Regions from separate parts of the Dermacoccus sp. CCH2-D9 genome, predicted to be linked through region 4. Evidence: riboswitches for the same ligand, from Rfam matches in the RefSeq annotation. Region 4 holds a riboswitch; each other region holds the start of a gene.
What was found. Region 4 has a riboswitch for S-adenosylmethionine ahead of AX669_RS09480 (aminotransferase class V-fold PLP-dependent enzyme). Riboswitches for the same ligand answer to the same signal wherever they lie in the genome.
Positions count from the first base shown of each region.

Region 1: another riboswitch for S-adenosylmethionine. It lies ahead of AX669_RS07595 (bifunctional o-acetylhomoserine/o-acetylserine sulfhydrylase); the one in region 4 lies ahead of AX669_RS09480 (aminotransferase class V-fold PLP-dependent enzyme).
Region 2: another riboswitch for S-adenosylmethionine. It lies ahead of AX669_RS01380 (MetQ/NlpA family ABC transporter substrate-binding protein); the one in region 4 lies ahead of AX669_RS09480 (aminotransferase class V-fold PLP-dependent enzyme).
Region 3: another riboswitch for S-adenosylmethionine. It lies ahead of AX669_RS12410 (homoserine O-acetyltransferase); the one in region 4 lies ahead of AX669_RS09480 (aminotransferase class V-fold PLP-dependent enzyme).

Region 1 is NZ_LSJT01000092.1:5,819-12,911, forward strand. It holds gene argG (argininosuccinate synthase) at 62-1,480, shown strand; gene thrS (threonine--tRNA ligase) at 1,996-3,993, shown strand; gene AX669_RS07595 (bifunctional o-acetylhomoserine/o-acetylserine sulfhydrylase) at 4,160-5,473, opposite strand; SAM riboswitch class IV at 5,546-5,661, opposite strand; gene AX669_RS07600 (GNAT family N-acetyltransferase) at 5,785-6,279, shown strand; gene AX669_RS07605 (hypothetical protein) at 6,276-6,665, shown strand; gene AX669_RS07610 (HIT domain-containing protein) at 6,748-7,093, shown strand, end outside.
Region 2 is NZ_LSJT01000015.1:216-7,308, forward strand. It holds partial or broken gene AX669_RS01355 (glycine--tRNA ligase subunit alpha) at 1-1,357, opposite strand, end outside; gene AX669_RS01360 (hypothetical protein) at 1,431-2,225, opposite strand; gene AX669_RS01365 (GNAT family N-acetyltransferase) at 2,222-3,283, opposite strand; gene msrA (peptide-methionine (S)-S-oxide reductase MsrA) at 3,437-4,084, shown strand; gene AX669_RS01375 (neutral/alkaline non-lysosomal ceramidase C-terminal domain-containing protein) at 4,152-4,535, opposite strand; SAM riboswitch class IV at 4,748-4,859, shown strand; gene AX669_RS01380 (MetQ/NlpA family ABC transporter substrate-binding protein) at 5,037-6,044, shown strand; gene AX669_RS01385 (methionine ABC transporter ATP-binding protein) at 6,041-7,093, shown strand, end outside.
Region 3 is NZ_LSJT01000147.1:37,560-44,652, forward strand. It holds gene AX669_RS12390 (HIT family protein) at 1-359, shown strand, start outside; gene AX669_RS12395 (PAC2 family protein) at 433-1,362, shown strand; gene AX669_RS12400 (EcsC family protein) at 1,490-2,176, shown strand; gene AX669_RS12405 (hypothetical protein) at 2,448-3,386, shown strand; SAM riboswitch class IV at 3,476-3,584, shown strand; gene AX669_RS12410 (homoserine O-acetyltransferase) at 3,619-4,791, shown strand; gene AX669_RS12415 (universal stress protein) at 4,861-5,223, shown strand; gene AX669_RS12420 (RNA polymerase sigma factor) at 5,518-7,093, shown strand, end outside.
Region 4 is NZ_LSJT01000107.1:17,941-25,033, reverse strand. It holds gene AX669_RS09495 (thymidylate synthase) at 1-624, opposite strand, end outside; gene dapA (4-hydroxy-tetrahydrodipicolinate synthase) at 755-1,645, shown strand; gene AX669_RS09485 (ribonuclease J) at 1,645-3,324, shown strand; gene AX669_RS09480 (aminotransferase class V-fold PLP-dependent enzyme) at 3,608-5,173, opposite strand; SAM riboswitch class IV at 5,217-5,331, opposite strand; gene AX669_RS09470 (DNA translocase FtsK) at 5,652-7,093, shown strand, end outside.

The DNA.
Region 1 (7,093 bases), on a different contig from region 4:
TGCCGACTGAGTAGTTATGCACTGTTTTGGCATAACTACTCAGTCGGGGTATTCTGAAGGCATGTCCAAGGTCTTGACTTCCCTGCCCGTCGGCGAACGCGTCGGCATCGCCTTCTCCGGTGGCCTCGACACCTCCGTGGCCGTCGCCTGGATGCGCGACAAGGGCGCCGTCCCCTGCACCTACACCGCCGACCTCGGCCAGTACGACGAGGACGACATCGAAGGCATCCCGGGCCGTGCCGGCCAGTACGGCGCCGAACTGTCGCGTCTCGTCGACTGCAAGAAGGCGCTCGTCGAGGAGGGTCTCGCCGCCATTGCGTGCGGCGCGTTCCACATCCGCTCCGGCGGGCGCACGTACTTCAACACGACGCCGCTGGGTCGCGCCGTCACGGGCACGCTGCTCGTGCGCGCCATGCAGGCCGACGGCGTGTCGATCTGGGGCGACGGCTCGACGTTCAAGGGCAACGACATCGAGCGTTTCTACCGCTACGGTCTGCTCGCCAACCCGGGCCTGCGCATCTACAAGCCGTGGCTCGACGCCGACTTCGTCAGCGAACTGGGTGGGCGCCAGGAGATGTCCGAATGGCTGACGGCGCACGATCTGCCCTACCGCGACTCGGCGGAGAAGGCCTACTCGACGGATGCCAACATCCTCGGCGCGACGCACGAGGCGAAGACGCTCGAGCACCTCGACGAGTCGATGGAGATCGTCAAGCCGATCATGGGTGTCGCGTACTGGGACGACGCGGTGAAGATCGACACCGAGGACGTCGTCATCCGCTTCGAATCGGGGCTGCCCGTCGCGATCAACGGTGACGACTTCGGCGGCGACGTCGTCGCCCTGTTCCAGGAGGCCAACGCCGTCGGCGGACGCCACGGGCTCGGCATGAGCGACCAGATCGAGAACCGCATCATCGAGGCCAAGTCGCGCGGCATCTACGAGGCGCCCGGCATGGCGCTGCTGTTCATCGCCTACGAACGGCTGCTCAACGCCGTCCACAACGAGGACACCATCGCCGCGTACCACAACGACGGACGGCGCCTCGGGCGGCTGCTGTACGAAGGACGCTGGTTCGACCCGCAGTCGCTCATGATCCGCGAGGGTCTGCGGCGTTGGGTGGCGTCCGCCGTCACGGGTGAGGTGACGCTGCGCCTTCGTCGCGGCGAGGATTACTCGATCGTCGACACCCAGGGCGACAACTTCTCCTACCACCCCGACAAGCTGTCCATGGAGCGCACCGAGAACGCCGCATTCGGCCCCGTCGACCGCATCGGGCAGCTGACGATGCGCAACCTCGACATCGCCGACACGCGTGGCAAGCTCGAGTTCTACGCCGCACGCGGCGGGCTGGGCAAGGCGCAGACCGACCTCGTCGGCCAGCTCGAGCCCGGTGGCGCGCAGCAGATCGCGTCGAACCCGAACGTCGACGCCGACGCTCTCGCACTCGACGAAGCGGCGATGGAGTTCGGCACCGACTGACCTCCCGAGACGTCGGCGCCGATCGACCAGGACATCGGCGCTGATCGACCAAGACCTCGGCATCGGTCGAGGAAGGTTGCACGCTCGGCGCGATCGAGGAGGCCGCCCACTGGATGGTGGGCGGCCTCGTCGCGTCCGGACGGCAATGTGGTCGTCGGCTGGACACGGCGCCGTCGACGACCGTCACCCAGGTTGGTAGTGGCGGCCGAACCTCGCGAGTGTGGACGCCGCTCGCCGAGGTGTAGAGGAATCGCGAATGTGGACGCAAATCGCAGATGAGTACGGGCCCCTGACCCACCTGCGATTTTCGTCCACATCGGCGATCTACGTCCACATTCGTAGGAGATCCTCAGCAACAGCCGCCTCGCATCACCGCGGGCGACCAACGTCACGCCTGGGTGGTGCCGGCGGCTCGGCGTGGGGTGGTGGGGGGCACCCGGTAGCCTTGGCGGCACGGGCCGTGCCATTCGTACGTGTGCGGCCGAGTCTGCACGTCACGAACAAGGAGCACAGCCGTGTCCGAGAACATCACCCTGACCGTCAACGGCGAACCACGCGAGGTCGAGCAGGGCACGACGGGCACGGACCTGTTCGGCGGCGACAAGGCCGTCCTCGTCATGCGCATCGACGGTGAACTGCGCGACCTGTTCCGCGAGATCCCGGATGGCGCGTCCGTCGAGCCCGTCACCGCGCAGGACCCCGAGGGCCTCGCCGTCCTGCGTCACTCCGCGGCCCACGTGCTCGCGCAGGCGGTGCAGCAGATCAACCCGAGCGCGAAGCTCGGCATCGGACCGCCCGTCACCGACGGTTTCTACTACGACTTCGACGTCGCCGAGGCGTTCACGCCCGACGACCTCAAGAAGCTCGAGAAGGCGATGCAGAGGATCGTCAACGAGGGCCAGACGTTCAACCGCCGCGTCATCACCGACGCCGAGGGCCTCGAAGAACTGGCGCACGAGCCCTACAAGTGCGAGCTCATCGGCCTCAAGGGCAACGCTGCGAATGCGGCCGAGGGCGCGGAGGCCGAGGTCGGTGGCGGTGAGCTGACGATCTACGACAACGTCCGCCGCGACGGCACCGTCGCCTGGGGCGACCTGTGCCGCGGCCCGCACGTGCCGTCGACGAAGGTGCTCGGCAACGCGTTCAAGCTCATGCGTTCGGCCGCCGCGTACTGGCGCGGCAGCGAGAAGAACCCGCAGCTGCAGCGCATCTACGGCACTGCGTGGCCGACGAAGGACGAGCTGAAGGCCTACCTCGAGCGCCTCGCCGAGGCCGAGAAGCGCGACCACCGCAAGCTCGGCGCCGAGCTCGACCTGTTCAGCTTCCCCGAGAACATCGGCCCCGGCCTGCCGGTGTTCCACCCCAAGGGCGGCATCATCAAGCGTGAGATGGAGGACTACGTCCGCCGCCGTCACATCGAGGAGGGCTTCTCCTACGTCGGCACGCCGCACATCGCGAAGGAAGACCTCTTCTACACCTCGGGTCACCTGCCGTACTACGCGGACGGGATGTTCCCGCCCCTCGACGTCGACGGGCAGAACTACCGCCTCAAGGCGATGAACTGCCCGATGCACAACGAGATCTTCCGTTCGCGTGGGCGCTCCTACCGTGAGCTGCCGCTGCGCTTCTTCGAGTTCGGCACGGTGTACCGCGACGAGAAGTCGGGCGTGCTCTCCGGTCTGACGCGCGTGCGCATGATCACCCAGGACGACTCGCACAGCTACGTCACGCCCGAACAGGCGCCGGGAGAGATCAAGCACCTGCTCGACTTCATCCTCGGCCTACTGCGCGACTTCGGCATGAACGACTTCTACCTCGAGCTCTCGACGCGCGACGTCGACGGGGACAAGAAGGACAAGTTCATCGGCACCGACGAACAGTGGGACATCGCGACGAAGGTGCTGTCGGACGTCGCGCTCGAGTCCGGCCTCGAGCTCGTGCCGGACCCGGGCGGTGCCGCGTTCTACGGCCCGAAGATCTCCGTGCAGGCGCGCGACGCCATCGGCCGTACCTGGCAGATGTCGACGATCCAGTACGACTTCAACCAGCCCGCTCGTTTCGGCCTCGAGTACCAGGCGGCGGACGGTTCGCGCCAGCAGCCCGTCATGATCCACTCGGCGAAGTTCGGCTCGATCGAACGCTTCCTCGGCGTGCTCGTCGAGCACTACGCGGGCGCGTTCCCGGCGTGGCTCGCGCCGGTTCAGGTGCTCGCTGTGCCCGTCGCGGAGGAGTACTACGACTACCTGCAGGACGTCGCGATCAAGCTGCGCGAAGCCGGCGTGCGTGTCGAGGTCGACATGAGCGACGACCGCTTCCCGAAGAAGATCCGCAACGCGTCCAAGTCGAAGGCGCCGTTCATCCTGATCGCCGGTGAAGAGGACCGCGACAACGGCGCCGTCTCGTTCCGTTTCCGCGACGGGTCGCAGAAGAACGGCGTGCCGGTGGCCGACGCGATCGCCGAGATCACCCGCGTCATCACCGAACGTCAGAACACTGACCCGACGGCCGGCTGACTCCTGCCGCGACGACGACGCGCGCCCCCGAACCTCGCGGTTCGGGGGCGCGCTCGTGTGTTGGCATGTGCACCCGAGGGCCGGCGTTCGACACGGCCGGATGACCACGCTCGGGGTACGAAACCCGGCTGCGTCACCCGTCGCGGGGACCCACCTCAGCGCATGGTCATTTCGCTGCGGCGAAGCCCTTCTCGAGGTCGGCGATGATGTCGGCGGAGTTCTCGATGCCGACGCTCAACCGCACGAGGCCGGGCGTCACGCCGGCGCCGCGGCGGTCCTCGTCGCTGCCCTGGGAGTGCGTCGTCGACGCAGGATGGATGGCGAGGGAACGGACGTCACCGATGTTCGCGACGTGCGAGTGCAGTTCGAGGGCGTCGACGAACTTCTTGCCCGCCTCGACGCCACCGGCGATCTCGAACGACAGCACGGCGCCGGAGCCGGCGGGCAGGTAGCGGTCGGCGAGTTCCTTGTAGGGGCTCGACGGGTCGGAGGCGTAGAACAACGTCTCGACCTGCGGCTGCGACTTCAGGAACTCGACGACCTTCTTCGCGTTCTCCACGTGTCGCTCCACACGCAGCGACAACGTCTCGAGGCCTTGCGCGATGAGGAACGCGTTGAACGGGGAGACGGCCGCGCCGAGGTCGCGCAGCAGTTCGACGCGCGCCTTGAGGATGAAGGCGAGGTTCGCGCCGAGCGGCGATCCGACGCCGAGGTCGCGGGCGAACGCGAGACCGTGGTAGCTCTCCGACGGCTCGTTGAACTGCGGGAACTTCGCCGGGTCGGCGGCGTAGTCGAACGTGCCGGCGTCGACGAGCACGCCGGCGATCGACGTCCCGTGCCCCCCGAGGTACTTCGTCGCGGAGTGGATGACGACGTCCGCGCCATGCTCGATCGGGCGCAGCAGGTACGGCGTCGCGACGGTGTTGTCGACGAACAGCGGCACCCCGGCGTCATGGGCGATGTCGGCGAGGCCGCGCACGTCGAGCACCTTCTGGTCGGGGTTGCTCAGCGTCTCGCCGAACAGCAGCTTCGTGTTGTCGCGGATGGCGCCGCGCCACTCGTCGAGATCGTTGATGTTGTCGATGAACGTCGTCTCGACGCCGAGTCGCTTGAGCGTGTACTTCAGCAGGTTGTACGTGCCGCCGTACAGCGCGGACGAGGCGACGATGTGGTCGCCGGCCTGAGCGACGTTGAGGATGGCGAACGTCGTCGCCGCCTGACCCGACGCGAGCAGCAACGCGCCGACGCCGCCCTCCAGCGCGGCGATGCGGTCTTCGACCGCCTGCGCCGTCGGGTTGCCGATGCGCGTGTAGATGGGGCCGAGATCCGACAGGCCGAAGCGGTTGGCCGCGGTCTCGGCGGAGTCGAAGACGAACGACGTCGTCTGGTAGATCGGCAGCGCCCGGGCGCCGGTGTCGCCGTCGACGTTCTGGCCGACGTGGATCTGCTTGGTCTCGAAGGCCCAGTTCTCGGAGCTCATGATGATGTCCCTCTTGAGGAGTGCGTGGACGCACGGGCGGCGCACCGTACGTGTGGTGCCCGAAGGGGAATCCCTCCGCGCTTGCCCGGACGCGCTCGGCGCCGGGCCAGGTCGTCACCCGGAGCACCCCGCCGCGGTGGGAGGGTTGCCGGCCAGCAAACCGGGGTTTGACGCTGACGCTCGTGACCTGCGGCCACTCTAGGCCGGGTGGTGTCATCAGGCGGGAATGCTGTCTCACATTCCGGTCGCGGCCCCGTGCTGACGCGACGCGCCTACGGGCGACGACCCTCATGCCGTGCTTGACTGTTGCCATGACACCGACGATCGTCCGCGCGCGCCGCGAAGACGCGTTCGCCTGCGCGGCGCTGCGTCTGCAGATGGACCTCGAGGCGGGGGAGAGCAACCGCTCCGGCTTCATCACCGAGTATGCCGATCACTGGCTCGCGCACTACGACGATCTGCCGACGTGGCTCGCCTCGAGTGCTGACGGGACGGCTCTCGGCATGGTGCAGACGTCGCTCGTGCACCGGCCCCCGGCGCTGGCTCGGCCGGCGCAGCCGTCGCTCTACATCGCGGTCGTCTTCGTCACGCCGTCGGCGCGCGGCCAGGGCCTGGCCGAGCGGATGCTGCGGATCGTCGACGCCTGGGCCGACGCGCACGACGTCGCGCGAATGATGCTCAACGCCCGTCCGCGTGCCCGCAGGCTGTACGAACGGGCCGGCTTCGGCCCGCCGGACGAACGTCACATGCAGCGTGTGGCGCCGTTCGGCCTCGACGCCCGCCGCGATGCGGAGCGTGCGTCATGAGCGACGACGTCATCTGGGCGCTCGATCAGCGCGAGCGCTGCATCGCCTGCCCGTCCAAACCGGTCGCGAACGCCGTCGTCCTGCACCTCGGTGCTGACGGCGCCCTCGCGCGCGACGCTGTCGAGCAGTGGGCTCGTGACGGCGTCATGGCCGCCTCGGTCGCATGGCCGGGGGCGGCGGCCGGCCTCGATGACGACGACTGGCTCGACCTCGAGGACGCCGTCACGGGCCTCGCCGGGCTGGCGAGCATCGTCGCCGTCGTCGGTGACGGCGACGCGGCCGAGGTCGCGCGGACGTTGGCGGGCCGTGTCGGCGACGTCGCGCACGCGGGGGAAGCCGACCGAACCATTGTCCCGGCGCGTCTGCGCGAGATCGCGGCGGTCTGAGACCGCTCACCCGGGGTGCATGGTGCGCGCGAGCCCACCCGCGGCCGCTGCGTCGAGGCAGGCGGGGCTCTAGGATCGGGCCATGGTCGACGAGTTCAACACTGATTCGCAGGACGACATCCTCATCGAGCAAGCCGGCGCCTTCGCGGGCGAGGCCGACGGGTTCGGGCGGCTGTGGACGCCGCACCGCATGGCGTACATCGAGGGCGAGCGTCCGACAAAGGACGCCGGCCACGACTGCCCGTTCTGCGCGTCGCCTACGAAGACCGACGCCGACGGCCTCATCGTCCACCGTGGTGAGCACTGTTTCGTCGTGATGAACCTGTTCCCGTACAACCCGGGCCACCTGCTCGTGTGCCCGTACCGTCACGTCGCCTCGTACATCGACCTCACCGACGACGAGACCGAGGAGTTCACGAAGCTGACGA
Region 2 (7,093 bases), on a different contig from region 4:
CCTCGAGCACACCGCGCCCCGTCTGCGTCTGCTTGACGGCGACGTGCTGGGCACCGTCGAACTCGGCGGTGACGACGTCGTCGACGGAGACGCCCTTGCCGCGCGCGAAGCCCTCGAGGGCCTTCGTCGGCGCGCCGTCCTTGTAGGCGGCCGCGACCTTCGGGCCCTTCGCGAGGGTCTCGGAGTCCGGCTCGTGCGCGCTGACCCCGGGCACGGTGACGACGATGCGGCGCGGCGTGCCGACGACGGCGACGTCGCCGTGCTCGAGGCGGGTGCTGGCGAGCGCCGACGTGACGGCCTCGCGCACGGCGGGAATCGTCGCGTCGAGCACGTGCGGCGGCATCTCCTCGACGCCGATCTCGAACGCGAACGTCTGCCGCGCGTCGCCGAGTTCGGCTGCGGTGGGCGCCGGCTCGGGCTTCTCGACGGGCTGGGTGATGTTGGGCGCCGACGCGGCCGCCTCCGCCAGCTCACGCACGCGTGAGGTCGCCGCGTCGCCCTTGAGCAGCGGGTGACCGAGTTCGGCGCGACGCTCGCTCCACAGTGCACCGGTCTCGCGAGCGAGGCGGCGCATGAGGGAGAACGAGCGCGCACGCTCCGTCGTGGAGACGGCGCCGCGGCTGTCGAGGATGTTGAACGCGTGCGAGCTCTTGAGCACGTACGTCCACGCCGGCACCGGCAGGCGCGCGTCGATGAGGCGCTGAGCCTCGTCGGTGTACTCCTTGAAGAACGCGCGGGCCGCGTCGACGTCGGCGTCGTCGAGGTAGTAGCGCGACATCTCGTACTCGTTCTGCGCGAACACCTCGCCGTAGCTGATGCCCTCGGCGTACGCCATGTCCTTGAAGTGCGTGACGCCCTGAAGCGCCATGAGGATGCGCTCCATGCCGTACGTCAGCTCGACGGCGACAGGCTCGAGGTTCTGCCCGACGACCTGCTGGAAGTATGTGAACTGCGTGACCTCCATGCCGTCGAGCCAGACCTCCCAACCCAGGCCCCACGCGCCGATGGCGGGCTGCTGCCAGTTGTCCTCGACGAAGCGCACGTCGTGCGCGTCGAGGTCGATGCCGAGCGCCTCGAGCGAGCCGAGGTAGAGCTCCTGCGGGTTGCCCGGGTCGGGCTTGAGGATGACCTGGAACTGCGTGTGCGTCTGCAGCCGGTTCGGGTTCTCGCCGTAGCGGCTGTCATCCGGGCGCACGGAGGGCTCGACGTACGCGACGTGCCACGGCTCGGGCCCGAGCACGCGCATGACGGTGTTGGGGTTCATCGTCCCCGCACCGACCTCGGTGTTGTAGGGCTGCACGACCATGCATCCGCGGTCGGTCCAGTACTTCTGCAGCGTCAACAGGGCATCTTGCATCGTCAGCACGTCGGTCACGCGCCCCAGGTTACCGAGTGCGCACGCGCCCCGCCCATTCGTCCCGATCACGACGTCACAGCAGACGATGACGGCGCACGCGCCGCCCGGGAACGCGGGCGCTCGCCATGAGTTCCCGCGTCGTCAGCACCTTGGTCGGCGACATCCATCCGCACGACGGCTTGTGGAGCGCGTAGCCACCACCCAGGCTGACGGCCGCGTGGTCGATCAGGCCGTCAGGGTTGCGCCAGACATGGACGACACCAAGGCCGCCGTCGGTGTCATGACGCGGCAGCAACCGCGTCCGCTCTCGCAGCCACGCCTCGATCGGCTCGCGCTGCATCCACTCCTCACGTGCGCCGTCCACGCCGGCCGCGGTGAGAACGGCACCGAAGCAGTTGGGCCCGCTGGCGCGCGGGAACGTCCCCGCGATCTCACGGGCGCCTGGCAGCACGGCGTCGATATCGGCCCAGGCCCGCTGGGTGATCTCGCGATGACGACTCGCGCGCCGCCCCTCGACGACGTATGCCACGACGCGCTCGAGGTCGCGCGCGATGGCCGACGCGTCGTCACCGCTACGCCAGAGGTGACGCGTGGGTTGCGCTCGCCTCAGAGACGCCGGCAAGGCGCGCGCCGCCGCGCGATCGAGCCAGCAGATGGCTTGGTCGTCCACGCCGTACAGCAGGAACGTGTCCTTGAGCTCGAACGTCACCCGCTCGGGCTCGTCGCGCAGGCCGAGGTCGTGCGCGACGCTGCGGGGCACGACGAACGGCTGCTCGACCGGCATCGTCCACGCGCGCCACTGGAGCAGCTGCTCGTGCGTCACCTCGATGCCGAGCACCTCGCGTACGGGCGCCTCGGACGGGCTCATGCAAGCCTCTTCTGCCATTCGATCATCGTGCCCTCGCGTTCGTAGCCGAGCTCGGAGTTGATCCGCAGCACGTGGGTGTTCGTCTCGTCGTTCCAGGTGCGCTGCACCTCGACGCCCGGCGCGACCTGCGGCAGCAGCAGCGACACCGCAGCCTTGACCCGGTAGCCGAGCCGGTGCCCACGGTGCGCGGCCTCGACGAGGGTGTCGTCCTGGTAGGCGATCCAAGGCGTCTCCGCGGGAACGCTGACGTGCGTGAACGCGGCCATCTGCCCGGTCGGTCGGTGCCACGCCACGGCCTCGACGACGCGTCGGCCCTGAGCGCGTGCGGTGTCGAACAGCTCGCGCACCCGCGCGGCATCCCACGTCTCCGGTTCGATCGCAACGTCACCGAGCGGGGTGTCGGTCGACATCATCGCTCCGAGACGGGCCCGCTCCTCGAGCCACTGCGACGGGAGGTCGTCGACGGCCGTCTCGACGACATACTCGTCGTCGAACGCGAGGGCGGCACGCATCTGTGCGGCGACGGCGTCGCTGACCGGCAGACGCTGAGCGTTGCGCACGCACGTCTGGGCCTGGGCGAACCCGCGGGCAGCGAGGAAGGCGCCTGCGGCGTCAGGCTGGCCGACGGGCGTCTGCGTCTCGACGAGGACCGTCGTACGTCCCTCGTCCTGCATGATCTCCTCCGCGGCTGAGAGCAGCGCCGAGCCGACACCCCGTCGTCGCGCGGGAGCCGGCACGTCGAGGTGGAGAAACGCGAGGTGGGTGTTGTCGCGGCGCGGCAGGACGAGCTCGGCGGCACCGACGACGCCAGCTGCTGTGTCCACGCCATCATCCTGTATGTCGGCTGCTCCCCCAACGGCGTCGTCGTCGCACGAGGCTTCCCCCTCGACGGCGACGAACGCATGACGCGTCTCGGATTCCTTGCCCCACATGGCGCGCAGCTCGTCGGCGGGGTAGGCGATCGTGTGCTTGCCCCACTGCTCGTGGCCCACCGTCATGAACACCTGCGCCCAGGCGTCGAACAGCGGGTCGGACGGGCCGATCTGACGAATGCGCATGGCGACATTGCACTCAGCACCAGCTGCGTACGCAACCGGTTTTTCGGCGCGTCCGCCTGGATCGTGCGACAACCCGTTCATGCCGGCGGAGGGTCGGGCCGGAATGCCTCGACCGCCGGCGGTGTTGTCTCGGAACCCGAGGAAAGGCACCTCATGTTCACTCGAAAGCACACCCGAACGCCCGAGGCGAGCGACCTGCACGACGTCCTCGACGTGCCGATGTTCTCCGAACTGCCCGACGGCTCGGCGACCCTGTACGTCGCGATGGGCTGCTTCTGGGGCGCCGAACGCATCTTCTGGAAGATTCCGGGCGTCGTCACCACGGCCGTCGGGTACATGGGCGGCCACGCCACCGAGCCGACGTACGAAGATGTCTGTGGCGGCGGCACGGGCCACACCGAGACGGTCATGGTGGCCTACGACCCGTCGCGCGTGTCCGAACGCGAGCTTCTCAAGGCGTTCTGGGAGAACCACGACCCGACGACCGCGAACCGGCAGGGCAACGACGTCGGCACGCAATACCGCTCGGCGATCTACTGGACGACGCCGCAGCAGGAGCGCGCTGCCCGCGAGACGTCCGCGCTCTTCCAGGAGGCACTCGACGACGCGGGCCGCGGCGCCATCACGACCGAGATGCGCCCGGCCGACGAGGCGGGCCCCTTCTGGCCGGCGGAGCTGTACCACCAGCAGTACCTGTCCAAGCACCCCGGCGGCTACTGCAACCACGGCTTCAAGGGCGTCACGTGCCCCGTCGGCGTCGCCGACCTGCCCGCGCAGACGGATGTCCTCCCGCCACGCTGACGACGACATGCACGGCGGCCGCTGAGCCGGCGGCCGATCAACCGGCCACCGCGGCGCACCGGCCGTCTCAGCGCACCTGGAAGGCCCGGCTCGTTCCGGTATGGGCACTGACCTTGCCGTTCCAGCCGTTCTTCCAGCTGCCCTGCTGCACGAGGCGATACGTGCTCGCGGGCGTGCCGCGACGTATGCGCCGCTCCATGGTGCATCGCGAGTACGAGACGCCCTCGCGCGACCAGACGTACGAGGTGTCCCAGTCGTGGTCGTCGAGGACGTCGACCCACGACGAGCCGACCTGACGCTGCACCTTGACGAACGTGCCCATCGTGCGGAAGTCATTCTTCGGGTGGCCGCCGCGGAAGACCGCCCGCACGCTCGAACCAGCCGAGCGTGTGGCGTCCGGCTGAGTCAGGACGTCACCGAAGTGCTGCCCGGGTGGGGCGTCGTCGAACACGACGCCGGGGCCCTCGGCGCGTGGCCGACGTCACACTCATCACCCACCTAGACGATCGTCCAAGCTGTGTGAAGAAATCACTCACCCGAGCCTCGACGGCGAAAGACGCCGCATCAGCCACGCCGCGTGTCGCACGTCACAATCTTCGCCCACGTCTCATCTCCAGTGCCACAACTTGACGCTTTGTCGTGCGCGGCTCTAATCTCGCTGCTGGTCAAGAGATCCGATGCAAAGCCCTGGCTGGTCGGACGGCAACCCTCACACGCGTGGCGGGGTGCTCCAGGTGATGACCCGGCCGCGTCGACCACGCGGCAAGCACGCTCGGCACCCAACGTGACGGCATCCTCGTGAGCCTTCCGTTGCGCTGCCCAGGCCCCGAAAGGCATGCCCCGCACGACACCGCGCACCGCGCCCCACCCCGGCGCCCCGCCTTCACGCTGACTCCGCGCACCCGCGCCAGCCCCGCGCATTCGCATCCTTGCCGCCTCACCAGGAGAGATCATGACCGACAAGCACACCCCCGCCGACGAGACCTCGACGCCCACCTCGTCCACGCATGACGCCACGAGCGCCGAGAACGGCGCGACCGCCCTGCCCCCGAAACCGAAGAACGACACCGGCAAGTACGTTGCGATCGGCGCAGGCGTCCTCGTCGTCGCGCTGGCCGCCGGCATCGGGGCCAAGGTGCTCGGCGGGAGCAGTGACGACAAGCTGACCCACCTCAAGGTGGGCACGACGGAGGCGTCGGACCCGTACTGGAACCAGCTCGTCAAGGTGGGCAAGGACAAGTACGGTCTCGACATCGAACCGGTCAACTTCTCTGATTACACCCAGGCCAACCCCGCGCTCTCCGAGGGCCAGGTCGACCTCAACCAGTTCCAGCACCTGCAATTCCTCGCCGACTACAACACCAAGGCGAAGCAGAACCTCACGCCCATCGGGGCGACGTACATCGTCCCGCTGGCGCTGTACTCGAAGAAGCACACGAGCGTCGGCCAGTTCCCCCAGGGCGGCAAGATCGCCATCCCCAACGATCCGACGAACCAGGCGCGCGCCTTGCTGCTGCTGCAGAGCGCCGGACTGCTGAAGCTCAAGGGTGGTGGCACCTCGCTGTCGACCCCGGCCGACATCGACGCCGGCGCCTCGAAGGTCACCGTCACAGCGGTCAACGCCGAGCAGACCGCGGCCGCGCTGCCGTCCGTCGACGGCGCGATCGTCAACAACAACTTCGCCGCGGACGCGAAGCTCGACCCGAGCAAGGCCCTGTTCAAGGACGACCCGCATGCGGCCTCGTCGAAGCCGTACATCAACGTCGTCGTCGCGCGCGCCGCGGACAAGGACAACGCCGACTACGCCAAGTTCGTCAAGGCCTACCACGACCCGAGCGTCGAGAAGCTCATCGAGGAGCGCACGAAGGGCACGAGCGTCCTCGTGAACAACTCCGCCTCCGAGGTGCAGGGCATCCTCGCGAACCTCGAGGCCCAGATCAAGGCGAAGGGATCGAAGTGACGGGCCCCTCCCCCACACTGACGAAGGCCGCCGCGCCGGCGAGTGCCACCCCGCCCGCCGTCGCCTTCCACGACGTCGGCAAGACGTTCACCCGCGGCAAGAGCCGGGTGACGGCTCTCGACGGCATCACGACGCAGGTGGAGCGCGGACGCATCGTCGCCGTCATCGGTTTCTCCGGCGCAGGTAAGAGCACCCTCGTACGTCTCATCAACGGCCTGGAGACGCCGACGCGCGGCCACGTCGAGATCGACGGCGTCGACCTCGCGTCGCTGTCCGCGAAGCAGGTGCGCGAGCTGCGCGGTCGCATCGGCATGGTGTTCCAGCAGTTCAACCTCATCCGCTCGCGCACGGTGTACGCCAACGTCGCCTACCCCCTCGAGGTCGCCGACTGGGACAAGGCGCGCCAGGAGGCGCGCATCACCGAGCTGCTCAGCTTCGTCGGGCTCACCGAGAAGGCGTGGGCCTACCCCGACGAGCTCTCCGGCGGGCAGAAGCAGCGCGTCGGCATCGCCCGTGCGCTCGCGACGAACCCGGAGATCCTGCTCGCCGACGAGTCCACGTCCGCGCTCGACCCCGACACGACGAAGGACGTCCTCGCGCTGCTGCGCCGCGTCAACGACGAGCTCGGCGTGACGATCGTCGTCATCACCCACGAGATGGACGTCGTGCGCGAACTCGCCGACGACGTCGTCGTCCTCGAGGCCGGCCGCATCGTCGAGTCCGGGCGCACCGTCGACGTCCTCGGCGCGCCGAAGGCGGACGCGACGCGCCGCCTCGTCGACGCCACCCTGCGGAACGTGCCCGACGCACGCGAGAGCGCCCGGCTGCGCGCTGCCCACGACGGGCACCTCGCGACGCTGACGGTTCACGACCCGCGCGAGTTCGGCCGTGTCCTGGCCCGCATGTCCGCACACGGCGTCGAACCGGAGATCGTGCACGGCGGCCTCACACCGCTCAAGGACGACACCCTGACGACGTTGACGCTCGCCCTGCGCGGCGACGACGGCGCCGTCACCACCGTGCTCGACGAACTGCGTCTCGCCGCCGAC
Region 3 (7,093 bases), on a different contig from region 4:
TCATCGACCCCATCACCGACGGGCACACGGTCGTCGTGCCGCGCGGGGAGATCGTCGAATGGACGCAGGCGCCGCCGAGCATCTTCGCGCATCTCACGGGTGTCGCGCAGATCATCGGTCAGGCGCAGCAGCGCGCGTGGCAGGCGCAGCGCGTCGGCCTGCTCGTCGAGGGGTACGAGGTGCCGCACCTGCACCTGCACGTGTGGCCGACGCAGAGCCCGGCCGAGTTCGACCCGCACGCCGTCACGCGCGGCCAGGACCAGCAGATCCTCGCCGAGAATGCCGAGGCGCTGCGGGCGCAGTTGCGCACCGACGGTCATGCCGAGACCGTTCCGGACGCCGCGTCGCCGCAGACCTGAGTGGCCGCGGCGTGGGGGAATCATCCCCGCGCGCGGGGCGTTGAACGGTGAGCACCTGACGAAGGAGTACGACGTGCTTGATCCCACGCAACTGTTCCGCATCGAGACCGACACCCCGCTCGCCGAGCAGAGCGCCTCGACCCTCGTGGTCTCGCTGGGCGGTTTCATCGACGCGGGCAACACGCAGAAGTTGATGACGGCGCACATGCTGGGCACGCTCGAGCACACGGTCGTCGCGTCGTTCGACGTTGACCAGTTGCTCGACTACCGCGGTCGCCGCCCGATGATGACGTTCGATCGCGACCGCTACAGCGAGTACGACGACCCGGCTCTCGTGCTGTACCGCCTCGTCGACGCCGAAGGCACGCCGTTCCTGCTGCTCGCCGGCCCCGAGCCCGACTACCAGTGGGAGCGCGTCAGCGAGGCCGTCCGCATCCTCGCGGCGAACCTCGGCGTCTCGCTCATGGTGAGCGCGCACGGAATCCCGATGGCCGTGCCGCACACGCGCCCGGTCGGTTTCACGCGTTTCGCCTCCGATCAGCGTCTGCTGACGGAGAACGAGCCGCTCTTCGGCAACGTCCAGGTTCCCTCGAGTGCCGAAGGGCTCATGCACATCCGGCTCGCCGAGGCGGGCATGGACACCGCAGGTTTCGCGATCCACGTGCCGCACTACCTCACGCAGGTCGAGTTCGCGGACGCCGCGCTCGCCGCGCTCGAGGCCGTCTGCGGGCTGACGGGGCTGGCGATCCCCGCTCAGGAGCTCGCCGCGATCGCCGGGCTGCATCGCGTCGACATCGCCAAGCAGATCAGCGAGAACGACGAGGTCACCGAGGTCGTCGAGGGCCTCGAGCGGCAGTACGACGCCTTCACCGAGGGTCGTCGTCGACGCTCGCTCCTCGCCGCCGAGATGAACGACCTGCCGAGCGCAGACGAGATCGGCGCCGAGCTGGAGCAGTTCCTGCGCGCCGAGGGAGAGGATCCGGGCACCAAGGGCTCGTTGTGAGCCCGCGAGCGCTTCTCGCCGGCCGTCGGTCTGAGCCGACGGCCACGCGGGCTTCGCAACGCTCGCCTGGCTGCGGCCACCCCTGCGGTGGCTTGCCGGGCCCCCGCCAACTTGGGAGGATCACCTCATGTTCGGATTCGGTCAAGACAAGAAGGCTCCTGCAGCCCCCGAGAAACCGTCGGGCATGCTCGACTCGACGGCCAACACCCTGGCGCAGCACCTCATCTCGGTGGGCATCGGGGGCGTGGCGACGTTCAAGTCGGCCCGCGCCGTCGCCGACGAGGCGATGAAGAAGGCGGGCTCCAAGGAAGCGGCGATGGACGACGTCGTCGCATCACACACGAAGCTCGCGGGCGCGAACGGCTTCCTCACCAACCTCGGCGGTTTCGTCACGCTCCCCGTGGCACTGCCCGCGAACGTCATCGGTTTCTACACCGTCGCGACGCGCATGGTCGCGGCAATCGCCGCCATCAACGGTCACGACGTCGACGACCCAGCCGTGCGCTCGGCGATCCTGCTCGACCTCATCGGTGCGGACGCGACGCAGGTCCTCAAGGGCCTCGGCCCGATGACGGGTGGCGTCGCGACGAACGTCGCCACGCGCAAGCTGCCGCCGGCGGCGCTCGCCGTCGTGAACAAGTCCGTTGCGTTCCGTCTCGGCTCGCAGGTGGGGCGTCGCTTCCTCACGCGCATTCCGCGCCTCATCCCCGTGGCGGGCGGCTTCATCGGTGGCGGCCTCGATGTCGTCCTCATCCGCAAGATCGCCCAGTCGGCGCGTCGCGACTTCGTCGCGCAGATCCCGCCGTCAGCCTGACGTCGCCCTGATTCCACCCCGAACGCCACTCGTCTTCGGCGGGTGGCGTTCGGCGTGTCCGGGCCGGTTCGGCGATGTGTCGTCCGTGCGCATCAACGGGCTTCCGGGCGACGATCTGAGGGCCGCGAACCCCCGCCTGGCCTTGCTCGAACGGCCCACTCACCCACAGGTGTGACGGCTACGGCCCGTTTCGCGGCCCGCAGGATGCCTCGTCCACAGGTTTGTGGCTCGTGGTCAGCGCGCGGGTGGCGTCATGGGTTTCGCTGGGGGCATGAAGACAACAACACGACTCAAGGGCCTCAGCGCCCTGGTGGCAGCCCTTCCCGATCTCGTCGGCTCCGAGGGGGCGGGCGCCGTCATCGTCCTGTTCGAACGTGACGGTGCGCTCGCGGGGGTGCTCGGCTGGGCGGACGATGCGTGCGACGGGGAGACGGCGCACATGCTCGACGTCGTCGCTGAGCGGCGCGCGACGATGGGTGCGCAGGCCGCCATCGCCATCGCCTATCGCTGCGAGCCGGGCCGCGTCGACATCGCGGCCCTCGCGAAACGCATCGAGCGCCGCGTGCCGCTGCACCACGTCCTCGGTGCCAGCGACGAGCACTGGTGGGCCATCGAATGCGAGCTCGGCTGCTGTGACGGCGCGATCCACGAGATCCCGTCCCTGTCAGAGCAGACCCGCGAGCAGCTTCGCGACGTCCGCCGCGGCGGCGAGGCCATGGCCGCCACCGCGCGCCCCGTTCCCAGCGTCGTCGACGTCCGAGCCGCCTGGGCACGGTTGTGCGACGTCCCCGACACCGCGTCGGGCACCCGGCGACGCTCCCGCAGCGCCGACCTGCAGGTGCTCGCCGACGCTGTCGTCGACGGCCCGACGCGCGATGAGATCCTCCTGTGCGTCGCACCCGAACTGTTCCGTCTGCTGAGCCCGGGCACGCCGCTCGGCGAGCCTGGCCCGCTGATGACGAGCGCGTGCCTGCGAACTTGGCTGCCGCTCGTGCCGCGCCACGGCCGCGCCGCGTGGAAGGCCCTCGAGGCCGCCGCGACCTGGCGCGAAGGCGACCTGCGAGGAGCCGGTGCGTGCGCCGCGGCGTCGCTGCGCATCGGACGGACGTCATTGGGGCAACTGCTGCGCGACATCACAGGCACGGGGTTGTCGTACGAGCAGGCCGTCGGTGCGCTCCACACGAAGGCTCGGCAGAGTTCCGTCGCCTGACGAGCGTGCCGGTTGTGGGAGCGCGCCACATCGTGGACGTCGCCGCGCGGGCGATGGAAGCCGCGGGCAGGGCCGCCTACTGTGTCGCAGGTCAAGAGTTTCAGCGACACAAGCCCCGGCTTGCTGAGCGGCAACCCTCCCTCGCGGCGGGGTGCCCCGGGTGACGACAGGGCCGCCCGTGGGCGGCAAGCGCGAGAGGTGGGTTGCGACCCACCTCGGAATCGAGGACGTCATGGTTTCGCACCGTCGCCTCGCCGTGGCCGACTCCGCGGCGCCCCTCACCGACGACGGGTTCAACCCGCACGCACGTGCCGTCCACATCGGCACCCTGACGCTGGAGAACGGCGCCGCCCTGCCCGACGTCGTCATGACGTACGAGTGCTGGGGCGAGCTGAACGACGACGCGAGCAACGCCGTCCTCGTCGAGCACGCCCTGACCGGAGACTCGCACGTCGTCGGGCCGGTCGGCCCCGGGCAGCCGACGGCGGGGTGGTGGCCTGGTCTCATCGGCCCCGGCGCGCCCCTCGACACCGACGAGCTGTTCGTCGTGGCGATCAACGTGCTCGGCGGCTGTCGCGGCAGCACGGGCCCCATGTCGCTCGCACCAGACGGCCGGGTGTGGGGCGGGCGCTTCCCACACGTCAGCGTCAGGGATCAGGCGCGCGCCGAGGCGCGGGTCGCCGACGCTCTCGGCATCGCGCGCTTCCACACTGTCATCGGCGGCTCCTTCGGCGGGATGCGCGCCGCGGAGTGGGTGGCGACCTTCCCGCATCGGGTGCAGCGCGCCCTCGTCGTCGCGAGCTGCGCGGCGGCGGGCGCCGACCAGATCGCGTGGGGGCACACGCAGGTGCGGGCAATCGAAGCTGACCCGGATTTCCGGGGTGGCGGCTACCTCGAGCAGGGCGTCTTCCCGACGTCGGGGCTCGGGCTCGCCCGCCAGATCGCGCACACCTCCTACCGCAGCGCGCACGAGTTGCAGGAGCGGTTCGGGCGCGAGTCGCAGGGAGCGGACCGCACGCTCGACGGCGGCCTGTTCGCCGTCGAGAGCTATCTCGAGCACCACGCCGCGAAACTCGTTGCGCGGTTCGACGCCATGAGTTATGTGCGGCTCACGCAGGCGATGGCGACGCACGACGTCGGCCGCGGCCGCGGCGGCATCGAGCCTGCGCTTCGGGTGTTCGGGGGTGAGCTCGTCGTCGCCGCGGTCGACTCCGATCGGCTGTTCCCGGTCAGTGCCTCCGCCGACATCGTCCGGGCTCACGGGCGCGGACGGCTGCGTCTCATCCACTCGCCGCACGGTCACGACGGTTTCCTCATCGAGGCCGACCAGATCGCGGCGCTCGTGCGCGAGGTCATCGCTCGGCCGCTCACGGCCGAGGCGGGCCGCGTCCATCCCGTGGCGTGACGGCGGGCGCTCGCGGCACCTCGGGTAGCGTGTGAGCCGATCGCCACAGTCGCAGAACAGGGGTTGCGCATGTCCGTCGTCGTCAGTTTCGCTCCGGGCCCGGAGGGTGAGGCCGCGGTGGCCGAGGCCGTGCGTCAGTCGAGTGTGCTGGGGCGCCCGCTCGTACTCGTCTCGACCGTCCCGAGCGACGACGCGCGCGCTGCCGCGCAGGAGAGTGCGGACGCGGTCGGCGGCCGCGTCGTGCAGGTGGAGGAGGGCCAGGACGCGGTCGAGGTGATCCTCGACGAGGTGGCCGAACTCGACCCGGCGCTGCTCGTCATCGGGCTGCGTCGCCGCACGCCCGTCGGCAAGCTGATCCTCGGTTCGAGCGCTCAGCGACTGCTGCTCGACGCGCCGTGCCCCGTCCTCGCGGTCAAGCCCACAGCGCACTGATCTCGCGCTGCTCCCAACCCCGGCCTGACGCGCTTGCGTCAGGTCGGGAACACCCGCGCACGCAGGGGCGTTGAACCCCGTGATTCTGCGGTTCTCGACCCAGAGTTCTATAATGGTGAAAGAAGCGACGCGGGGGATCGAATCAGGCACCACGGTGCCAGGCGAGCTCAGGTGAGTCTCGAGCAACCGGCTCTCGTCGGATCCCGCCCCCGTGGTTCGTCTCTTCCCTCGTACGAAGCGCTCGGCGCGCGATTGCGCCTGCCCGATGCGTTGTGCACTCTCGGAAGGTAGTTGGTGACCTCAGTGTCCGAAACGGCTCAGACCCCCGCGCTTCCCGCGGACATCGACCATCCCGCGGTCATTGCTCTGTTCGAGCAGGGGCGCGCGAGCGGCACGGTCGACAGCGTGGTGCTGAAGACCGCCCTCGAAGAAGCGAAGATCTCCATGGCCAAGCAGAAGGCGGTGCTGAAGGCGCTGGGGGCCGAGGGCATCGAGATCGTGCTCGACGAGGTTCACGCGGCCCAGGCCGTCGCCACGACGACCGGGCGCAAGAGCGCGGCGAAGAAGTCGACTGCCAAGAAGACCGCGACGAAGACCGCTGCCGCGAAGAAGACCACCGCGGCCAAGACGACGACCGCGAAGAAGGCTGCCGTCAAGAAGACGGCGGCGAAGAAGGCCGTAGAGGCGGAGACCGACGTCGAGCTCGACGAGATCGTCACCGCCGACGAGGCGAGTGAGGCCCCCGCGAAGAAGGCGGCCGCCAAGAAGACCACCGCCAAGAAGGCGACGGCGAAGAAGGCCACCGCGGCCAAGTCGACGACCGCGAAGAAGACCACCGCCAAGAAGTCGGCCGCTGACGAGCCGGACGAGGTCGTCGCCGAGGACGTCGAGATCGACGACGTCGTCGTGACGGACGTCGAGGCAGGCGCCGAGGAGGTCGACGAGGCGAAGAAGCCCGCCGGCGAGGCCGAAGACGAGAAGGGCGGCTTCGTCCTGCGTCCGGGTGACGAGGATGACGCGCCGGCCCAGCAGGTCGTGACGGCGGGTGCGACGGCCGACCCGGTCAAGGACTACCTCAAGCAGATCGGCAAGGTCGCCCTGCTCAACGCCGAGCAGGAGGTCGAGCTCGCGAAGCGCATCGAGGCCGGCCTGTTCGCCGAGCAGAAGCTCGAGTCGGGCGTCAAGATGGACATGAAGCTCAAGCGCGAGCTGTGGTGGATCGCCTCGGACGGCAAGAACGCGAAGAACCACCTCCTCGAGGCCAACCTGCGTCTCGTCGTGTCGCTGGCCAAGCGTTACACGGGTCGCGGCATGCTCTTCCTCGACCTCATCCAGGAGGGCAACCTCGGCCTCATCCGCGCGGTCGAGAAGTTCGACTACACCAAGGGCTACAAGTTCTCGACGTACGCGACGTGGTGGATCCGTCAGGCCATCACGCGTGCCATGGCCGACCAGGCGCGCACCATCCGCATCCCGGTGCACATGGTCGAGGTCATCAACAAGCTGGCTCGCGTGCAGCGTCAGATGCTTCAGGACCTGGGCCGCGAGCCCACGCCGGAGGAGCTGGCCAAGGAGCTCGACATGACCCCCGAGAAGGTCATCGAGGTCCAGAAGTACGGCCGTGAGCCCATCTCGCTGCACACGCCCCTCGGTGAGGACGGCGACAGCGAGTTCGGTGACCTCATCGAGGATTCCGAGGCCGTCGTCCCGGCGGACGCCGTCAGCTTCACGCTGCTGCAGGAGCAGCTGCACTCGGTGCTCGACACGCTGTCCGAGCGCGAGGCGGGCGTCGTCTCGATGCGCTTCGGCCTCACCGACGGCCAGCCGAAGACGCTCGACGAGATCGGCAAGGTCTACGGCGTGACGCGTG
Region 4 (7,093 bases):
GAGGTGCGCGTCGCCGAGCGTGTGGACGAAATCGCCCACCGCGAGGCCCGTGACCTGCGCGACCATGTGGGTCAGGAGGGCATACGAGGCGATGTTGAACGGGACGCCGAGGAAGACGTCACCACTGCGCTGGTAGAGCTGGCACGACAGCTTTCCGTCGGCGACGTAGAACTGGAACATCGTGTGGCACGGCGGCAGCGCCATGTCGTCGACGTCGGCGACGTTCCACGCCGAGACGATGTGACGACGGCTGTCGGGGTTCGTGCGAATCGACTCGACGACGCGCGCGATCTGGTCGATCGTCTCGCCGTTCGGCGTCGGCCACGAGCGCCACTGGTGGCCGTAGATCGGCCCGAGGTCACCGTCGGCGTCGGCCCATTCGTCCCAGATCGAGATCTTGCGCTCGTGCAGCCATGCGACGTTCGTGTCGCCGCGGAGGAACCACAGCAGTTCGCCGAAGATCGAGCGCAGGTGCAGCTTCTTCGTCGTGAGAACGGGAAACCCCTGGGACAGGTCGAAGCGCATCTGATGACCGAAGACGCTGAGCGTCCCCGTGCCCGTGCGGTCGTCCTTGCGGGTGCCCTCGTCGAGAATGCGCCTCAGCAGTGCGTGATATTGCTCCACGCGCCTCACTGTAGGACGCGCCGGTGACAAGGCGCCTGCGGCGTCCGCTTCGTGGTGGCGAGTTGGTGGTGGCGACGTCGCGCGCGGCGGGCGTCCGCACACGTGGACGCTCGTGCACTAACCTGGGCGCATGACGACGACGACACCTTTCGGGCGCATGGTCACGGCCATGGTGACGCCCATGAAACCGGACGGCTCGATCGACTACGACGGAGTGAAGAAGCTCGCCGAGCACCTCGTCGCGAACGGGCACGACGGCCTCGTCGTCAACGGCACGACGGGGGAGTCGGCGACGACGACCGACGAGGAGAACATCGAGACGGTGCGCGCCGTCGCCGACGCCGTCAAGGGCCGCACAGCGATCACCGCCGGGGTCGGTACGAACGACACCGCGCACTCGGTACGCGCCGCCAAGGCACTCGCGGACGCTGGGGCGGACGCCGTCCTCGTCGTCACGCCGTACTACAACAAGCCGACGCAGGCGGGCATCGTCGAGCACTTCAAGGCCGTCGTCGGCGCCACCGACCTGCCGGCCATGGCCTACGACATCCCCGGGCGCTCGGGGACGGCGCTCGCGAGCGACACGATCCGTCAGCTCGCGACGATCGACCAGGTGCGCGCGGTCAAGGATGCCAAGGGCGACTTCTTCGAGGCGACGAAGCTCATGGACGAGACCGATCTGCTGTGGTACTCGGGCGACGACGTCGTCAACCTCGCGTGGCTCGCGCTCGGCGCAGTCGGCGTCGTCTCCGTCGTCGGCCACGTGGCAGGCAACGAGTTCCGCGCGATGATCGACGCTGTCGACGCGGGCGACCTCGCGACGGCGCGCGCCATCCACACCAAGCTCATCCCCGCGATCGACGCGCTGATGAACACCTCCCAGGGCGCCATCATGGTGAAGGCCGCCCTCAAGGAGCAGGGCGTCATCAACTCCGACGCCATCCGCCTGCCGCTGCTGCCCGCGGACGAGGCGATGTACGCCGTCCTGCGTGACGGCCTGACGAAGGCGGGGCTGCTGTGATGAAGAGTCCGCTCGAACTCGGCCCGCCGCCCGCGCTGGCGAAGAACGGTGCGCGCATCATCGCGCTCGGCGGTCTCGGCGAGGTCGGCCGCAACATGACGGTCGTCGAGTACGGCGGACGCCTGCTCATCATCGACTGTGGTGTCCTCTTCCCCGAGGATCACCCGGGCGTCGATCTCATCCTGCCCGACTTCGACTACCTCAAGGATCGCCTCGACGACATCGAGGCCATCGTTTTGACGCACGGTCACGAGGACCACATCGGCGCGGTGCCGTACCTGTTGCGCATGAAGAACGACATCCCGCTCATCGGCTCGACGCTGACGCTCGCGCTCATCGAGGCGAAGCTCAAGGAGCACCGCATCCGCCCGTACACGATGGCGGTGAAGGAGGGCCAGCGCGAGAAGATCGGCCCGTTCGACTGCGAGTTCGTCGCCGTCAACCACTCGATCCCCGACGCGCTCGCCGTCTTCGTCCGAACCCCCGCAGGCAACCTGCTGTGCACCGGCGACTTCAAGATGGACCAGCTTCCGCTCGACGGCCGCATCACCGACCTGCGCGCGTTCGCGCGGCTCGGTGAGGAGGGCGTCGACCTGTTCCTCACCGACTCGACGAACGCCGAGGTGCCCGGCTTCACGACGCCGGAGAAGGACATCACGCCCGCGATCGAGCGCGTCTTCGAGAAGGCGGAGCGACGCATCATCGTCGCCTGCTTCTCCTCGCACGTGCACCGCGTGCAGCAGGTGCTCGACGCCGCCGAGGCCCACGGGCGCAAGGTCGCGATGGTCGGGCGCTCGATGGTGCGCAACATGACGATCGCCGCCGACCTCGGCTACCTCAAGGTGCCCGACAACGTGCTCGTCGACATCAAGAAGCTCGAGCAGATGCCCGAGGACAAGCAGGTGCTTATCTGCACCGGCTCGCAGGGTGAGCCGATGGCGGCGCTGGCGCGCATGGCGAACCGCGACCACCGTATCGACGTGGGGGAGGGCGACACCATCCTCATGGCGAGCTCGCTCATCCCGGGCAACGAGAACGCCGTCTACGGCCTCATCAACGGCCTCATGCGTCTCGGCGCCAATGTCGTGCACAAGGGCAACGCGATGGTGCACGTCTCGGGCCACGCCTCCGCCGGCGAGCTGCTGTACTGCTACAACGTCGTCAAGCCGAAGAACGTCATGCCGATCCACGGCGAGTGGCGTCACCTCGTCGCCAACGGCAAGCTCGCCGCCGCGACGGGTGTGCCGAGCGACCAGGTGCTGCTCGCCGAGAACGGCGTCGTCGTCGACCTCGTCAACGGCAAGGCTGCCATCACGGGCGCGGTGCCGGTCGGGTACGTCTACGTCGACGGTTCGCTCGTCGGTACGACCGACGAGGACATGCTCAAGGACCGCCGCATCCTGCGTGACGAGGGCTTCGTCACCGTCATCGTCGTGCGCGACGCGAAGACGGGCGCGATCCTCGCCGGCCCGGACATCCGCACGCGCGGCTTCGCCGAGGGCGACGAGGTGTTCGACCGCGTCCGGCCGAAGATCGAGCAGGCGCTGCTCGAGGCACGCAACAAGGGTGTCAAGGACAGCCACCAACTGCAGCAGGTCATCCGGCGCGCCGTGGGCGGTTTCGTCGGCGGCAAGCTGCGCCGCCGACCGATGATCATCCCGGTGGTCATCGACGCCTGACGCTTCGGGGGTATGTCAGGGGGTCGTGTGAGGCGGCTGAGATCGCCTCTGGCTGCCATCTCGGATGAATGAAGGGTGCGACGCGTGTGACGCGTCGCACCCTTCGTCCGTTGGGGTGCAACTGGATTCGAAATGGACGTCGAGGTTTGTTATTGAGCGTGGTCAAAAAAACTCGCATGAGCGCGCGAGCGGGCCCTTCGACAGGAGCCACCGCGTCGGCATCCCGTATCTGACGAAATGCGGCGGTGAGCCCCTCGCTGGGGCCCACCGCCGCTCGTTCTCCTCACCAGGGGCGGGGCTCTGAGAGGTCTCGTCGGTCGGTGACGGGGCTCCACCCGAGGCCCGGGGTGTGGGTGTAGTCGAAGGTGGGCCCATGGGTGACGAGAGCACGCACGGCGTCGACGAGGCGTCGTGCGTGCTCTGTCGTCGTGGCGAGACCGATCGAGGCGCGCACTGCCGTCGCGCCCTCGCCGAGGCGCGCGTCGCAGAGCAGGTGAGCGCAGAATCGCCCGTCGCGCACAGCGATGCCGTGCTCGTCTGCGAGCACCTGAGCGACGAGCGTCGGGTCGTATCCGGCGACGGTGAACGTCGTGACGCCGACGTTGTCGCTCGCATTCCGCCTTGGCGCGCCATCGTCGAGGTGAGCGTCCGCGGCATTCTGCTCGTCGAAGAGTTCGACGATCCTCACGCCGTCGATCGAGGCGAGACCGTCGCGGACGATGGCGTGGATCTTCTCCTCGCGCGCCTCGGCTTCGCCGCGCTGCGCGGACAGCGTCGAGGCTGCGGCCGCGAGCGCGATGGCCCCGACCGCGTTCGGGGTGCCGCCCTCGTGGCGTGCGGGCGCGGGCGCCCAGGCGACGTCGCCGGCGCCTGACGCATCTTCGCTGACGCGGTGGCTCGCGCCGCCGGCGCGGAAGTACGGAGGGGCGGTGTCGAGCCAGTCGCGGCGCCCGACGAGGGCTCCTGAACCGTACGGCGCGTAGGCCTTGTGGCCGGACAGAGCGACGTAGTCGATGCCCCAGGCGTCGATGTCGACGCGGCGGTGCGGGGCGAGCTGCGCGGCGTCGAGAGCCGTCCGCGCCTCATGCCGGCGGGCGACGGCGGCGAGGCGCTCGATGGGCCACACCTCGCCCGTCACGTTGCAGGCGCCGGTGATGAGGACCAACACGGGAGCATCGTTGTGGGCGCGGAATTCCGCCAGAGCGACGTCGAGGTAGCCCTCAGCCTCGGCGTGAGAGTGAGGGATCGGCAGCCGCGTCGTCCGCTCGTCCGCCCACGGCAGCAGCGCCGCGTGGTGCATCGAGCGGAACACGAAGACCTGCGTCTGTTGCGGCAGACAGTGAGCCAACAGGTTGAGCGCGTCCGAGGTGTTGCGCGTGAAGACGGTGACGTCGTCCTCGCGCGCGCCGACGAACGCGGCGACCTCCTGCCGAGCCTCCTCGTACCACCGGGTCGTCAGCTGCGACGCCCGTCCCGCACCGCGATGCACCGAACCGTACGTGCGCAGGGTCGTGTCGACGGCCCGCGCGGCGGCCTGCAGCGCGGGAGCCGTCGCGCCGTGGTCGAAGTTCGCGTGCTCGACGACGCGCCCGTCGAGCGTCGCGACGCCGAGATCGGCGCCGATCGTGGCCAGGGCGGCATTGGCCTGCTGCGGCGCGTCCGCGCGATGATAGGTAGCCGTGGGCGTCTCGCGACGGGACCCGCCGGGGTGCGCGGGCTGGGTGTGGTGACGCTCGGGGTCCGCGACGGGAGTCCCGGGGGTTACGGCGTGAGCGGGGCGGGTCGTGTGGCTCGCAGCGTGGCGGCGCGCGTCGGAGTCAAGGATCGAGAGAATGGCAGAACGGGGCATCGAGGCTCCTCGAATCAGGGGCCTCGCCGTCGCCAGATGGCTCGGCCCGCGCTTGCCGACACCGGTGCTGGTGGCGGCCAGGTCGTCACCCGGAGCACCCCACCGCGGTGGAGGGTTGCCGTCCAGCAAGCCGGGGCTGTGCGCTGGAACTCATGACCTACGTGAACGCTCGCACCCGGCCCTCCGCCGCGTCCACCGACGTGCGGCCAGAGGTTCGCATCGTGAGATCACCTGTGGGATCGCGGATGGCGAGCGCCGCGCGCAAGAGTCGGCGTCTCGCGGTGGGGATGCCCGTGGTCCCCCGGGCAGCTGGCGGCGCCTCCGACACGGGTCAGGGCGCTGTCGGATGCGAGCGCGTCAACGCGCCAGCGCGTCGGGACGCGGATTCGAAGGTGTCGAGCCGACCCGCCGTCACCATTGGACCCGTGTCACGGCGTGGGTCCGCGAAAACGGCCGGAACCCCCACTAGCCTTGCGGGGTGGCGACCCGAAACAGACCAGCGAACGACAGCGTCCTCGTCGCGAAGAAGGCCTCTTCGCAGCCGCGCGCCAAGAGCTCGCGCCCGGCCGGCGCATCTGCGGCCTCGACGACGCGCGCCCGCACGACCCCGCCGAAGTCGAGCGCACCACGTTCGGGCGGCACGACGAAGAATGCACCCGCGCGCAAGACCGGCTCGTCGCGAGGGGCTGCTGAAGCGCGTCCCTCCGCGTCCGGTCGCGCTGCTCGTGGCGCGTGGATGGGTGTTTCGCACGTCGCCGGCGGCACCGTCCGCCGCGTCGGCGCCGCCGCTTCTGACCTCGAACCCGAACACCGTCGCGACGGGCTCGGTTTCGCCCTCCTCGCCCTCGGCATCGTCGTGGCTGCGCGGGAGTGGTGGGGGCTGCCCGGCATGTTCGGGGACGTCGTCCACGCCGTCGCGGCCGGCACGTTCGGCGTCATCGCCTACGTTCTGCCCGTCGTCCTCATCGGCATGGCCATCCACATGTTCCGCCACCCGCGGGGGCACCAGCCGACCAACCGCATGACGATCGGACTGACGATCCTCGCGCTCGGCTCGACGGGGATCGCCCACCTCGTCGGCGGGCGTCCGTCGACAGGGGTTTCGACCGCGGTGCGCGGCGCAGGCGGCATCCTCGGCGTCATCACGGGAGGGCCGCTGTCTGCCGCGCTCACGGTGTGGGGCGCGGGCATCATCCTCGCGCTCGTGTCGTTCTTCGGTTTCCTCGTGCTGACGCGCACGCCCGTCAATCGCATCCCGCAGCGCATCCGCGAGGTCGAGGCGCAGATCTTCGGCCACCCCCTCGATGAACGCGACGACGAGGGCGAGCTGCTTCAGCGTGACGCCGTCGCCGACGACCTGCACGGCGCCGACATCGGCAACCGCGCGCGGGGCGGCTCGCGTCGCGGCGCGGGTGACGACGCCCGGCGCGGCGATGAGCCCTACGAGCAGGCCGCCGAGGTCGTCGGCAAGGGACCGCGCGGCAAGGGCCGTGGCACATCACGCAACCCGCTCAACCGCCGTCGCGGTGAGCAGCAGATCTACGACATCGACACGATCGACGGCGCCCCGGCGGGCGTCGATCAGACGCGAGAGATGCCCGACGGCGGCTCTGACGACGAGCGCGCCGGCGACGCGAGCGCCGCTGCGCTCGCGCGAGCCCGGGCATCGCGCTCCGGAGCGTCGCCGGCAGGTGGGGCAGCGCGCCGCTCCGCACCCATGGATTCCGTCGACGATGCCGTCGTCGACCAGGCCTCCGCACGTGCGGCGCAGGCGTCGCGCCCGGCGTCGGCACAGCGGCCGGGGGAGTCGCCGAAGGCCGCGGCGGCCCGTCAGGATGCCGGTGCCACGCGCGTCGAGCAGGCTGCCCCGGCCGCAGCCGTCCCTCAACGTCAGGTGGAGGCTCAGCCCACCGAACAGCT